One region of the Micromonospora sp. NPDC085948 genome, then DNA from elsewhere that is predicted to be linked to it. Evidence: riboswitches for the same ligand, from Rfam matches in the RefSeq annotation. Region 1 holds a riboswitch; each other region holds the start of a gene.
The links. Region 1 has a riboswitch for cobalamin ahead of bluB (5,6-dimethylbenzimidazole synthase). Riboswitches for the same ligand answer to the same signal wherever they lie in the genome.

Region 1 (3,889 bases):
CGGGCGTACCCCGGATCGTTCGGCCTGAGCACGTCAAGCCCGGCGCCGTCGTCATCGGCGCCGGCGTCCGCTACGAAGGACGGCGCCTCCTACCGGACGTGGACGAAGCGTGCGCCGAGGTCGCCGGCGCCATCACGCCCCGGGTCGGCGGCGTCGGTCCGACCACCGTCGCGATGCTGTTCCGCAACGCGGTACGCGCGGCCGAGCGCGCGAGCGAGTAGCCCGGCAGGTGCGTCGGGGGAATTGCGGACAACCGCACCGCCACGGGCGCGAGTTTGCTATCCAGCGGCGCTCAGCAAGCAATACGGGAATGAGCTTGGATTCGGCCCGAGCCAGGCAACGTGTTGTTGATCACGAGCACACCGCCGCCGATCGGGCTTGTGGCTCGGCTCATAGTCATCCGCGCCTTGCTACCCAAAAGTAGCGGCATATATTTCCGCTGTCCTCGGTCGAGATGGGGCGCTCCGGTGATGCACGACGGCGTGGTCGACGACGAACTCCAGATCCGATCATTTGAATACATGCGGGCAGGAACATCATCTTGAACAGCATTCCGTCGCTTCTTCTCGTGCACGGTGCCTGGCACGGGCCCTGGGTCTGGCAGTCGCTCATCGAGCAGTTTCCGGATATCGACATCCACACCGTCGCGCTACCCAGTAGCGGCAACGACCCCGCTGCCCTCGGGGACCTCTACGACGACGCGGCCGTGGTCAAAGCCGCCGTCGCCGCCATCGACGGACCGGTCGTGGTCGTCGCCCACTCCTACGGTGGCGCACCAGTCACGGAGGCGCTCGCTGCCGCGGACAACGTACGCCGAATCGTTTATCTCGCCGCTTTCCAGCCGGATGTCGGCGATTCGCTCTTCTCCACCGCCGGCGGCGTTGCTCCGCCGTGGTGGGAGGTTCACGAGCGGACGGACCTGAAGGGCAGGGGTCACATCGAACCGTCGCAGCCCCGAGAGGTCTTCTACAGCGACGTCGATCCGGAAATCGCGGAACAGGCCGTTGCACGACTCGGGCTCCAGTCCTGGGCCTCGACGCAGCAGCCGCTGACCGAGGCCGCGTGGCGCACCATTCCCAGCACCTACCTCATTTGTGCGGCCGACAACGCTCTTCCGCCCTTCGCGCAGGAGCTCATGGCCAAGCGGGCCGAGCGGGTGTTGCGCATGAACTCCTCGCACTCGCCGTTCCTTTCTCAGCCCGCCGAGCTGGCCGCGCTGATCCGGGCGGAACTTTCCGCCTGAGGCAGACGGCGCGGGTAGCGGCCGTCGACCGGCCGGACATGCGACCGGGCGACGGACCGCCACCCCGTAGGCAGGGGCGGCCGCTATGCTGCGCAATGGCACAAACGTTGCGAGGTGCCCCGCGCGAGTGGGGAGAATCGGGAAGCCGGTGTGAGTCCGGCACGGGCCCGCCGCGGTGACCGGGGAGCTGCCACCCACGCGTACCAGACGCAGCCACTGGCCCTGAGGGGCTGGGAAGGCGGGTGACCAGCGGAGATCCGGGAGTCCGAAGACCGGCCTCGCGTCATCGTCCCGTCAGGGGCGCGAGCGCAGCGGGAGCCTGCCTTGAACAACGGACTCTACGAGACCATCCACCGCCGTCGGGACGTACGTGCCCAGTTCACCGGGGCGCCGATCCCCGCGGATACGTTGGATCGGATCCTCACGGCGGCGCACGCCGCGCCGAGCGTCGGTCTCTCCCAGCCCTGGGACTTCATCCTGGTCCGCGATCCTGAGCTGCGGCAGCAGTTCCACCGGCACGTGGAGCGGGAGCGGGACACCTTCGCGGCCACTCTCGACGGTGCGGCGGCGGAACGCTTCGCCCGGATAAAGATCGATGGCGTACGAGAGTCGACGTTGTCGGTCGTGGTCACGTACGACCCGGAGCGGGGTGGGCCGGCCGTGCTCGGCCGTCACGCGATCGCCGACGCCGGCCTCTACTCGGTCTGTCTGGCGATCCAGAACCTGTGGCTGGCCGCAACCGCCGAGCAGCTCGGGGTCGGCTGGGTCTCGTTCTACCGGGAGCCGTTCCTGCGCGACCTGCTCGGCATCCCGGCCACCGTCCGCCCGGTGGCGTGGCTCTGCCTCGGCCCGGTCACCCATCTGGAGGAGACGCCGGACCTGGAGCGGCACGGCTGGCGTCAGCGACGTCCGCTGTCGTCGGTGATCCACCAGGATCGCTGGTCCGAGTGACCCGCACACAAACGAGCCCCGGGCGCGCGAACGCCCGGGGCTCGTCGCTGACGTGTCAGCTACAGCCGCTGGTGGAGCCGCAGCCCTCGCAGACGTAGCAGCTACCGGCGGGGCGCATCTTCGTACCGCAGGTGAAGCAGAGCGGCGCGTCGGCGGCCTTGCCGATCACGGCCTCCAGCAGTTCGGTGCTGGAACCCACGCTCGGAGCCGGCTTGGCGGCGGCCACGTCGGCCATCTCCTGGGCCGGCTGGGCGACGGCCTCCGACTTGGCCGGGGCCTCCACCGGAGCCGAGGACGCCATCGCGGTGAGCTCCGCGCCGGTGACGGCGGCGGCCTCCGCGTCGGCCTCGGCCCGCAACTGGGCGGCCCGCTCCGAGGCGGTGAAGATGCCCAGCTCGGCGCGGCGCTCGTAGGGCAGGAAGTCCAGCGCCAGGCGACGGAAGATGTAGTCCATCACCGAGGCGGCCATCCGCACGTCCGGGTCGTCGGTCATGCCGGCCGGCTCGAAGCGCATGTTGGTGAACTTGCTGACGAACGTCTCCAGCGGCACGCCGTACTGCAGGCCGATGCTGATGGCCACCGAGAAGGCGTCCATCACGCCGGCCAGGGTCGAGCCCTGCTTGGACATCTTCAGGAAGACCTCGCCGAGGCCGTCGTCCGGGTAGGACGACGCGGTGAGGTAGCCCTCGGCGCCACCGACGGAGAAGCTGACCGTCTCGGACGGGCGCTTCTTCGGCAGGCGCTTACGCACCGGCCGGTACTCGATGACCTTCTCCACGGCGGCCGGCGCGGCCTCGACCGCGGCCGGCTCGGTGGCCTTGTTGGACTTGGCCACCGAGAGCGGCTGACCGACCTTGCAGTTGTCCCGGTAGATCGCCAGCGCCTTGAGGCCGAGCTTCCAGCCCTCGAAGTAGATCTTCTCGACGTCCTCGACGGTGGCCGCCTCCGGCATGTTGACCGTCTTGGAGATGGCGCCGGAGACGAACGGCTGGATGGCCGCCATCATCCGCACGTGACCCATCGGGGCGATCGTCCGCTCGCCCATGGCGCAGTCGAAGACCGGGTAGTGCTCCGGCTTGAGGCCCGGGGCGTCCACCACGTGGCCGTGGTCGGCGATGTGCTCGACGATCGCCTCGACCTGCTCCTCGGGGTAACCGAGGCTGCGCAGGGCGCGCGGCACCGTCTGGTTGACGATCTGCATCGAGCCGCCGCCGACCAGCTTCTTGAACTTGACAAGCGCCAGGTCCGGCTCCACGCCGGTCGTGTCGCAGTCCATCATGAAGCCGATCGTGCCCGTCGGGGCGAGGACGCTGGCCTGGGCGTTGCGCCAGCCGAACTTGTCGCCGATCTTGTTGCCCTGGGTCCACTGTTTGGTCGCCTCGCGGACGATCGCGGTGGCCACCGGGCTGGTCGGCTTGATCTCGTCGTTGGCGGCGGCGTGCTTGCGCATGACCCGCTTGTGCGGCTCGGCGTTGCGGGCGTAGCCGTCGTACGGGCCGACGACGCCGGCCAGCTCGGCGGAGCGGCGGTACGCGGTGCCGGTCATCAGGGACGTGATCGACGCGGCGACCGAGCGGCCCTGCTCCGAGTCGTACGGCAGGCCGGTGGCCATCAGCAGGGCGCCGAGGTTGGCGTAGCCGATGCCGAGCTGCCGGTAGGCGCGGGAGGTCTCGCCGATCTTCTCGGTCGGGAAGT
Region 2 (3,889 bases), on a different contig from region 1:
TGCTCCAGTTTGGCCAGGTCGCCGTAGGTCTCGGCGCGGGCCATCGGCGGCACCAGGTGGTCGATGACCACGGCGTGCGCGCGGCGCTTGGCCTGGGTGCCCTCGCCGGGGTCGTTGACGATGAACGGGTAGACCAGCGGCAGGTCACCGAGGACCGCGTCGGGGGCGCAGTCGGCGGCCAGGCCGAGGCCCTTGCCGGGCAGCCACTCCAGGGTGCCGTGCTTGCCCAGGTGCACCACGGCGTCCGCGCCGAAGCCGCCGTCGGCGACCGGGGCGGCCAGCCAGCGGTACGCGGCCAGGTAGTGGTGACTCGGCGGCAGGTCCGGGTCGTGGTAGATGGCGATCGGGTTCTCCCCGAAGCCGCGCGGCGGTTGGATCAGCAGCACCACGTTGCCGAAGCGCAGCCCGGCGAGCACGATGTCCCCGCCCTCGGTGTAGAGCTGGCCGGGCGGCTCACCCCAGTGTTCCCGCATCCGTTCCCGCAGCTCGGACGGCACCTGGTCGAACCACCGCCGGTAGGTCTGCCCCGGGATCCGGGCCTCGGCGGCGGCCAGCTGCTCCGGGGTGAGCCACTCCACGTCGTGACCACCGGCGGCGATCAGAGCGTGGATCAGAGCGTCGCCGTCGTCGGGCACCGGCGCGTCGCCCAGGTGGTAGCCGGCCTCGGCGAACGCGGCCAGCAGTCGGACCGCCGAGACCGGGGTGTCCAGCCCGACGGCGTTGCCGACCCGGGAGTGCTTGGTGGGGTACGAGCTGAGCACCACGGCGACCCGCTTGTCGGCGTTGGGCACGTACCGCAGCCGGGCGTGGCGCACGGCGATCCCGGCGACCCGGGCGGCCCGGTCGGCGTCGGCCGCGTAGACCGAGAGGCCGTCGGCGTCGATCTGCTTGAACGAGAACGGCACGCTGACGATCCGGCCGTCGAACTCGGGGATGGCCACCTGCATCGCCGCGTCCAACGGGGACAGCCCCGCGTCGCTGCCGGCCCACTGCTCGCGGGTGCTGGTCAGGCAGAGCGCCTGGATGATCGGCACGTCCAGGGCGGCCAGGGCGCCGACGTCCCAGGCGTCCTCGTCGCCGCCCCCGGAGGCGTCCGCGGCGACCGCGCCACCGGCGGCCAGCACGGTGACCAGCAGCGCGTCGCAGCGGGCGAACAGCCCGAGCGGTCCCGCGCCGGTGGTCAGCCCTCGCAGCGAGCCGCAGAAGATCGGCACCGGGTTGCCGCCGGCGTTGTGGACCGCGTCCGCGAGGACGTCGACGAATTCGGTGTTGCCGGCGAGGGCGTGCGCCCGGTAGAAGACGATGCCCACGGTGGGCCGCTGCGGGTCGGTCGGGTGTTCGCCGTGCACGCCGTACGCGGGGGTGGGCGCGGGCGGGGCGAACCCCTCGCCGGTGAGCAGCACCGTGTCGGAGAGGAACCGGGCGAGCTGCCCGAGGTTGTCCGGCCCACCCTCGACGAGGTACGCCAACGCCTGGGTGACGACCCCGGACGGCACTGTGGAGATGGCCATCAGCTCCGCGTCGGGCAGCGCCTCGCCGCCGAGCACGACCGTCGGCACACCGGTGGCGAGCACCGCGGCGAGGCCGTCCGGCCACGCCTGCCGACCGCCGAGCAGGCGTACGACGACGAGGTCGACCCCGTCGAGCAGGGCGGACACCTCGTCGGCGGCGACCCGCGCGGGGTTGGCGAGCCGGTAGTCGGCGCCGCTGGCGCGGGCGGCCAGCAGGTCGGTGTCGGCGGTGGAGAGCAGCAGGATGCGCACGGCGGGCTCCGGAGAGTGACGCCCTGGCCGCTACGGAGGCGACCTGGACGAAGCGGGTGGGTGCGGCGTCAGCCGGTACGACGGCTCGGCCGGGCTCAGCGACGCGGACGTCGGGGCCGGTCAGCGCCAGACGCCCAGGTCAGCGGTACCGGAAGCCAGCGGTCTGGCACACGCCGCGACGGCCGGGCCGGGACGTGCGGGGCCGGCCGGTTGTGGGCGCGGTGCAGTGCCCGCCAAACGGCTCATGACGATGATCGTCAATGGATGAGACGCTGTGCGTCATCGGGTCCTCCTCGGGTGTCCACGCCCTGGGGTACATCCCGACGGCCGAAGTATCCTGGCTTCCGGATCGACGCTCTCCCCCGGCCTTCCAACCGCAGACACACGGTCGTGACTCACGAGGGGGGATCGCTCCCCGGTGACAGTGGCGGGACCGCGTCGGAATCGCACCGACTTCCTTCACTGCCGTCAGGCCGCGAATGCTGCCACACCCCTCCGCCGCCGGTCAACGCCGGCCCTGGCACCGCCCGGCCCCGCTCATCACATTGACCTGGGAAAATATAGGTGCGCGGGGTTGCCTGACCACGAGACGGCGAGCTGATTGGCCGGTGGCGGAGTGATCCCGCAGAGGGAGCCGAGTGTCTGTGTGACTCCCTCTGGAGCTGATGTCGTAGACGATTCAGCACCCACGGGGTCAGCCCTGGGTTACTCGTGCTCGAAGCGGCGCGGCCGGCGAGTCAGTGACAGCCAGCCGAGAAAACGGGCGTGCACTCCCCGCAGGTGTCCGAGACCACCTGGCCATCGGCGTCTACGACGAGTCCATTCGCGCCAACGTGCTTCTGATTGATGACCGACTCTGCGTCGTCCAGCACTACCTACCGCGGATGCGGGGCGTCGACTGCCCGACGATGGTCATCGAACGCGACACGAGTCCCTCCGGCCTCTACCCGATATTCGACGAGATGTTCACCTCACTCTGGGAGCGCAGCCGCCAGCTATGACCGACCACGCCCGCCTCCTCCCCCTCGCACAGGAGGCCGTTGACCTGGCACACGACCTGATGCGGACGCTCCAGCCCGGCGCGCTGACCTTCAAGGGTGACCGTGACATGGCGTCCGAGGTGGACTACGCCATCGAGCGAGCGGTTCGCGAGCATCTGGCCGCCACGGCGCCCGACATCGGTTTCCTCGGCGAGGAGTATGGCGGCAGCGGCGACGCCACCGAACTGACCTGGGCACTCGACCCCGTCGACGGCACCGTCAACTTCGTCCACGGCTCACCCCTGTGCGCGATCTCCCTCGGCCTCCTGCACGGCACAGACGCCGTCCTCGGCGTCATCGACCTGCCGTTCCTCGGCACCCGCTACCACGCCGTTCAGGGGCACGGCGCCTATGCCGACAACCGACGCATCTGCGCCAGCCAGGTCACCGATCTCCGGGACGCCGTCGTCGCCATCGGCGACTACGCGGTCGGTGCCGACGCCAGCCGGAAGAACGCCGAGAGACTCGCCATCACCGAGCAGCTCACCCGGCACGTCCAACGGATCCGCATGCACGGTTCCGCCGCGATCGACCTCGCCTGGTTGGCGCAGGGCAGGATCGACGCGTTCATCATGCTCAACAACAAGCCCTGGGACACCGTCGCGGGCGTCGTGATCGCCCGAGAGGCCGGTGCGCTCGTCGTCGACGTCGACGGCACGCCCCACAGCGCACACGCTGTCGCCACGATCGGCGGCAACGAGCTGCTCCTACCGCCCGTCCTCACGCTCGTTCAGCGATCACTCGCACGTGCGGAAGGCATGACTGGTCTTCCGCCTCACCCAGCGGATCCCCATTGATCACCTGCCGGTGATCACGCCACCGCTCACATGACGAGAGTGCACGGGCAACAACGGCTCCAACGTCGGGACACCACCTGGTCACAGTCCCGCCTTGTCGATCATGGAGTTGTGGTGGGCGACAAAGCAGCCTTTCGTCGCCAAACTAGGCACCACACCTCCATGATCGACCCCGATATCGGGTCGCTCGGCAGCATGATTCGTGGACGTTTCGCCTCAGCGGGCGTGGCGTTCCGGGTGGGCGCGGCTCCAGGTCCGCATCCGTTCCGGGTAGCCGGTGCGGCCCGCC
Region 3 (3,889 bases), on a different contig from region 1:
GCGCCAGGGCCTTGACCCACTCGATGGCCTGACCGACGTCCCACACCTGGTTGGCGTCGATCATCAGGTTGCGGTCCGGACCGAGGATCTCCCGGGCGATGCCGCACCGGCGGATGTCGTCGTCGAGGTTGGCGCCCACCTTCAGCTTGACGTAGCCGTAGCCGGTGTCCACCGCCTCCTGGCACAGCCGGCGCAGCTTGTCGTCGCCGTAGCCGAGCCAGCCTGCCGAGGTGGTGTAGGCGGGGTAGCCGGTCCGGTCGAGCTCGGCGAGACGGGCCGCCTTCGTGCTCTCCTTGGCCCGCAGGATGGCCAGCGCCTCGTCCCGGGTCAGCGCGTCGGACAGGTAGCGCAGGTCCGCGATGTCGACGAGCTGCTCGGGGGACATGTCGACGAGCAGCCGCCACAGCGGCTTGTCGGCGACCCGGGCGACCAGATCCCACGACGCGTTGAGGACGGCGGCCAGCGACAGGTGCACGACACCCTTCTCCGGGCCGAGCCAGCGTAGTTGCGAGTCGGAGGTGAGCAGACGGTAGACCGCGCCCATGTCCGCCGCCATCGTCGCGACGTCCACGCCGACGAGGCGCTGTGCCTGATGGACGGCCGCCGCGACGACGATGTCGTTGCCCCGGCCGATGGTGAAGGTCAGGCCGTGGCCCGCGAGTGGCGCACCGCTGCTGTCGACGCCGTCGGTGTGCAGGACGACGTAGGCCGCCGAGTAGTCGCCGTCCTTGTTCATGGCGTCGGAGCCGTCAGCGGTCAGGGAGGTGGGGAAGCGGACGTCCTCGACAGTGACGGCGGTGATCTGCGGCATGCGCTCCTCGCCCGGTTAGGCTAAAGATCAGATGATCTCTGGGAGTATACGGAGGGTCGATCCGACGCGTCAACGACGTCGATCCGTCGGGTATCGAAGACATCCAATGTTTCTTCGTGCTGGAGATTCGTCGGTGCGCGGTCCCCGTGATCGCCGTACCCGATCCGCGAGCCCTGAATGCGGTGGTACCAACATTCGCCGCGCTGGTAGGCACCTTCGACGGGCGGCACCTCGTCGTCGGCCCGGGCACTGCTGCGGCACCGCCGGCCCGATGGGGACGGTGGTGCGAGATATGAGGAGTGGTTCAGAAGATTAGATGTCCACTCCGGATAACTACATTGACGCCTAAGTATAGGTAGGGATCCTTACATCTAAAGACTTAATACATCACACCTTTCCGAATGTCGACACCTGCTCGTGTACCGCGCGCCGCGCGGGTGTCGGTCCACCGCGCCCCGGCGCGACTCGGCCTGGTCGGCGTGGCCGGTGATGACCGTCACGGAGGTCGCCGTCGACACGCCCGAGACCGACATGTGGGGTGTGACAACCGCAGCGTCCCTATATATGGTGTCGAACGCAGCTGGTTCGGCCGCTCATCCGGAGTGGTCGAGGCAAGAGGGAACCCGGTGGAAATCCGGGACTGTCCCGCAGCGGTGAGTGGGAACGACAGCCGTCAGAAGCACTGGGCCACGAAGCGGTCTGGGAAGCGACGGCCAGTAGGAGACCGGCCAACCCGGTCGTGCCCACGAGTCCGAAGACCTGCCAGCGCGCCGCGTACCCGCACCCGGGTGGGCGGCGGTCCGAGGCCGCGTGGGACGGCCGACGCCACCTGACCCACGCCGTGCCGGCGTGGCGTCCGTTGGTGTCCGTCTCCACGCGTTCGAGGGGCCATCAGGTCTCGAACTCGCGAGGAGTGAGTGGTGACAGTCACCGAGGCAGTCCCGGTCAGCGGCGACGCGGCCGTCCGGCGCACGCCGATGCAGGTGCGCAAGCGCAACGGCACCACCGAGTCCGTGGACGTCAACAAGATCGTCCGTGCGGTCGAGCGGTGGGCCGACGACCTGGCCGACGTCGACCCGATGCGGGTCGCCACCCGCACGATCAGCGGCCTGTACGACGGCGCGACGACGGCCGAGCTGGACCGGCTCTCCATCCAGACCGCCGCCGAGATGATCGGTGAGGAACCGCAGTACTCGCGCCTCGCCGCCCGGCTGCTGTCCGGCTACGTCGACAAGGAGGTGCGTCGACAGGGCGTCACCTCGTTCAGCGCGGCGATCCGGATCGGCCACGCCGAGGGCCTGGTCGCCGACGACACCGCCGCGTTCGTCGCCGCCCACGCCCCGATGCTCGACCACGCTGTCGATCCCGACGGCGACCGACGATTCGAGTACTTCGGCCTGCGCACGGTGTACGACAGGTACCTGCTGCGTCACCCCACCAGCCGGCTGGTGCTGGAGACCCCGCAGTACTGGCTGCTCCGGGTGGCCTGCGGGCTGTCCCAGACGCCGGACGAGGCGGTCGGCTTCTACCGGCTGATGTCCAGCCTGGCCTATCTGCCCAGCTCGCCGACACTGTTCAACTCCGGCACCCGACACACCCAGATGTCCTCCTGCTATCTGGTCGACTCTCCGCGCGACGAGTTGGACTCCATCTACCAGCGGTACGCCCAGGTCGCCAACCTGTCCAAGTTCGCCGGCGGCATCGGCATCGCGTACTCCCGGGTCCGGTCCAGGGGTGCACTGATCCGCGGCACCAACGGGCAGTCCAACGGGATCGTGCCGTGGCTGCGCACACTGGACGCGAGCGTCGCCGCGGTCAACCAGGGCGGCCGGCGCAAGGGCGCGGCCTGCGTCTATCTGGAACCGTGGCACCCGGACATCGAGGAGTTCCTGCAACTGCGGGACAACACCGGCGAGGACGCCCGCCGCACCCACAACCTCAACCTGGCCAACTGGATCCCGGACGAGTTCATGCGCCGGGTCGAGGCCGACGAGATGTGGTCACTGTTCGACCCGCACGAGGTACCCGAGCTGCCCGACCTGTGGGGGGAGCGGTTCGACGCCGCGTACCGGCAGGCCGAGACGCAGGGCCGCCACGTGCGGCAGGTCCCGGCGCGGGAGCTGTACGGCAAGATGATGCGCACCCTCGCCCAGACCGGCAACGGGTGGATGACCTTCAAGGACGCCGCGAACCGACTGTGCAACCAGACCGCCGAGGACGGCAACGTGGTGCACCTGTCCAACCTGTGCACCGAGATCATCGAGGTGTCCAGCGACGCCGAGACCGCCGTGTGCAACCTCGGCTCGGTGAACCTCGCCGCGCACCTCAGCGACGGCGGCATCGACTGGGAGCGGCTGCGCGCCACCGTCCGTACCGCCGTGACCTTCCTGGACCGGGTCATCGACATCAACTACTACCCGACCGAGCAGGCGGCGGCGAGCAACCCCCGCTGGCGGCCGGTGGGGCTCGGGCTGATGGGCCTTCAGGACGTCTTCTTCGCGCTGCGGCTGCCGTTCGACTCACCGGCCGCGCGGGAGCTGTCCACCCGGATCAGCGAGGAGTTGTACCTGACCGCGCTGGAGACCTCCGCCGACCTGGCGCGTCGCTTCGGCGCGCACCCGGCGTACCCGCAGACCCGGGCCGCGCGGGGCCAGCTCCAACCGGACCTGTGGGGTGTCGAGGGTACGCAGACCGCGCGCTGGGACGCGCTGCGCCAGCGGGTTGCGACGGACGGGCTGCGCAACTCGCTGCTCGTGGCGGTCGCGCCGACCGCGACCATCGCCTCGATCGCCGGGTGCTACGAGTGCATCGAGCCGCAGGTGTCCAACCTGTTCAAGCGCGAGACCCTGTCGGGGGAGTTCCTCCAGGTCAACACCGCTCTGGTCCGCGAGTTGAAGGCCCGCGGTCTGTGGACCGAGCGGATCCGCTCGGCGATCAAGCGCGCGGAGGGGTCGGTGCAGGACATCGCCGAGCTGCCGGCCGGCGTCCGGGAGTTGTTCCGCACCGCCTGGGAACTGCCGCAGCGGGCGCTTATCGACCTGGCCGCCGCCCGTGCCCCGTTCATCGACCAGTCCCAGT

Region 2: it holds a riboswitch for cobalamin, as region 1 does, so the genes downstream of both, cobN (cobaltochelatase subunit CobN) here and bluB (5,6-dimethylbenzimidazole synthase) in region 1, are expected to answer to the same signal.
Region 3: it holds a riboswitch for cobalamin, as region 1 does, so the genes downstream of both, AB0O48_RS15530 (ribonucleoside-diphosphate reductase subunit alpha) here and bluB (5,6-dimethylbenzimidazole synthase) in region 1, are expected to answer to the same signal.

The regions. Positions count from the first base shown of each region.
Region 1 covers NZ_JBFBJW010000006.1:147,174-151,062, reverse strand. The annotation lists gene AB0O48_RS18095 (bifunctional 5,10-methylenetetrahydrofolate dehydrogenase/5,10-methenyltetrahydrofolate cyclohydrolase) at 1-221, shown strand, start outside; gene AB0O48_RS18090 (alpha/beta hydrolase) at 542-1,243, shown strand; cobalamin riboswitch at 1,339-1,539, shown strand; gene bluB (5,6-dimethylbenzimidazole synthase) at 1,568-2,194, shown strand; gene AB0O48_RS18080 (vitamin B12-dependent ribonucleotide reductase) at 2,250-3,889, opposite strand, start outside.
Region 2 covers NZ_JBFBJW010000009.1:99,095-102,983, reverse strand. The annotation lists gene cobN (cobaltochelatase subunit CobN) at 1-1,763, opposite strand, end outside; cobalamin riboswitch at 2,094-2,223, opposite strand; gene AB0O48_RS22705 (DUF5919 domain-containing protein) at 2,504-2,764, shown strand; gene AB0O48_RS22700 (inositol monophosphatase family protein) at 2,761-3,600, shown strand; gene AB0O48_RS22695 (hypothetical protein) at 3,817-3,889, opposite strand, start outside.
Region 3 covers NZ_JBFBJW010000005.1:62,047-65,935, reverse strand. The annotation lists gene AB0O48_RS15535 (L-fuconate dehydratase) at 1-811, opposite strand, end outside; cobalamin riboswitch at 1,376-1,593, shown strand; gene AB0O48_RS15530 (ribonucleoside-diphosphate reductase subunit alpha) at 1,789-3,889, shown strand, end outside.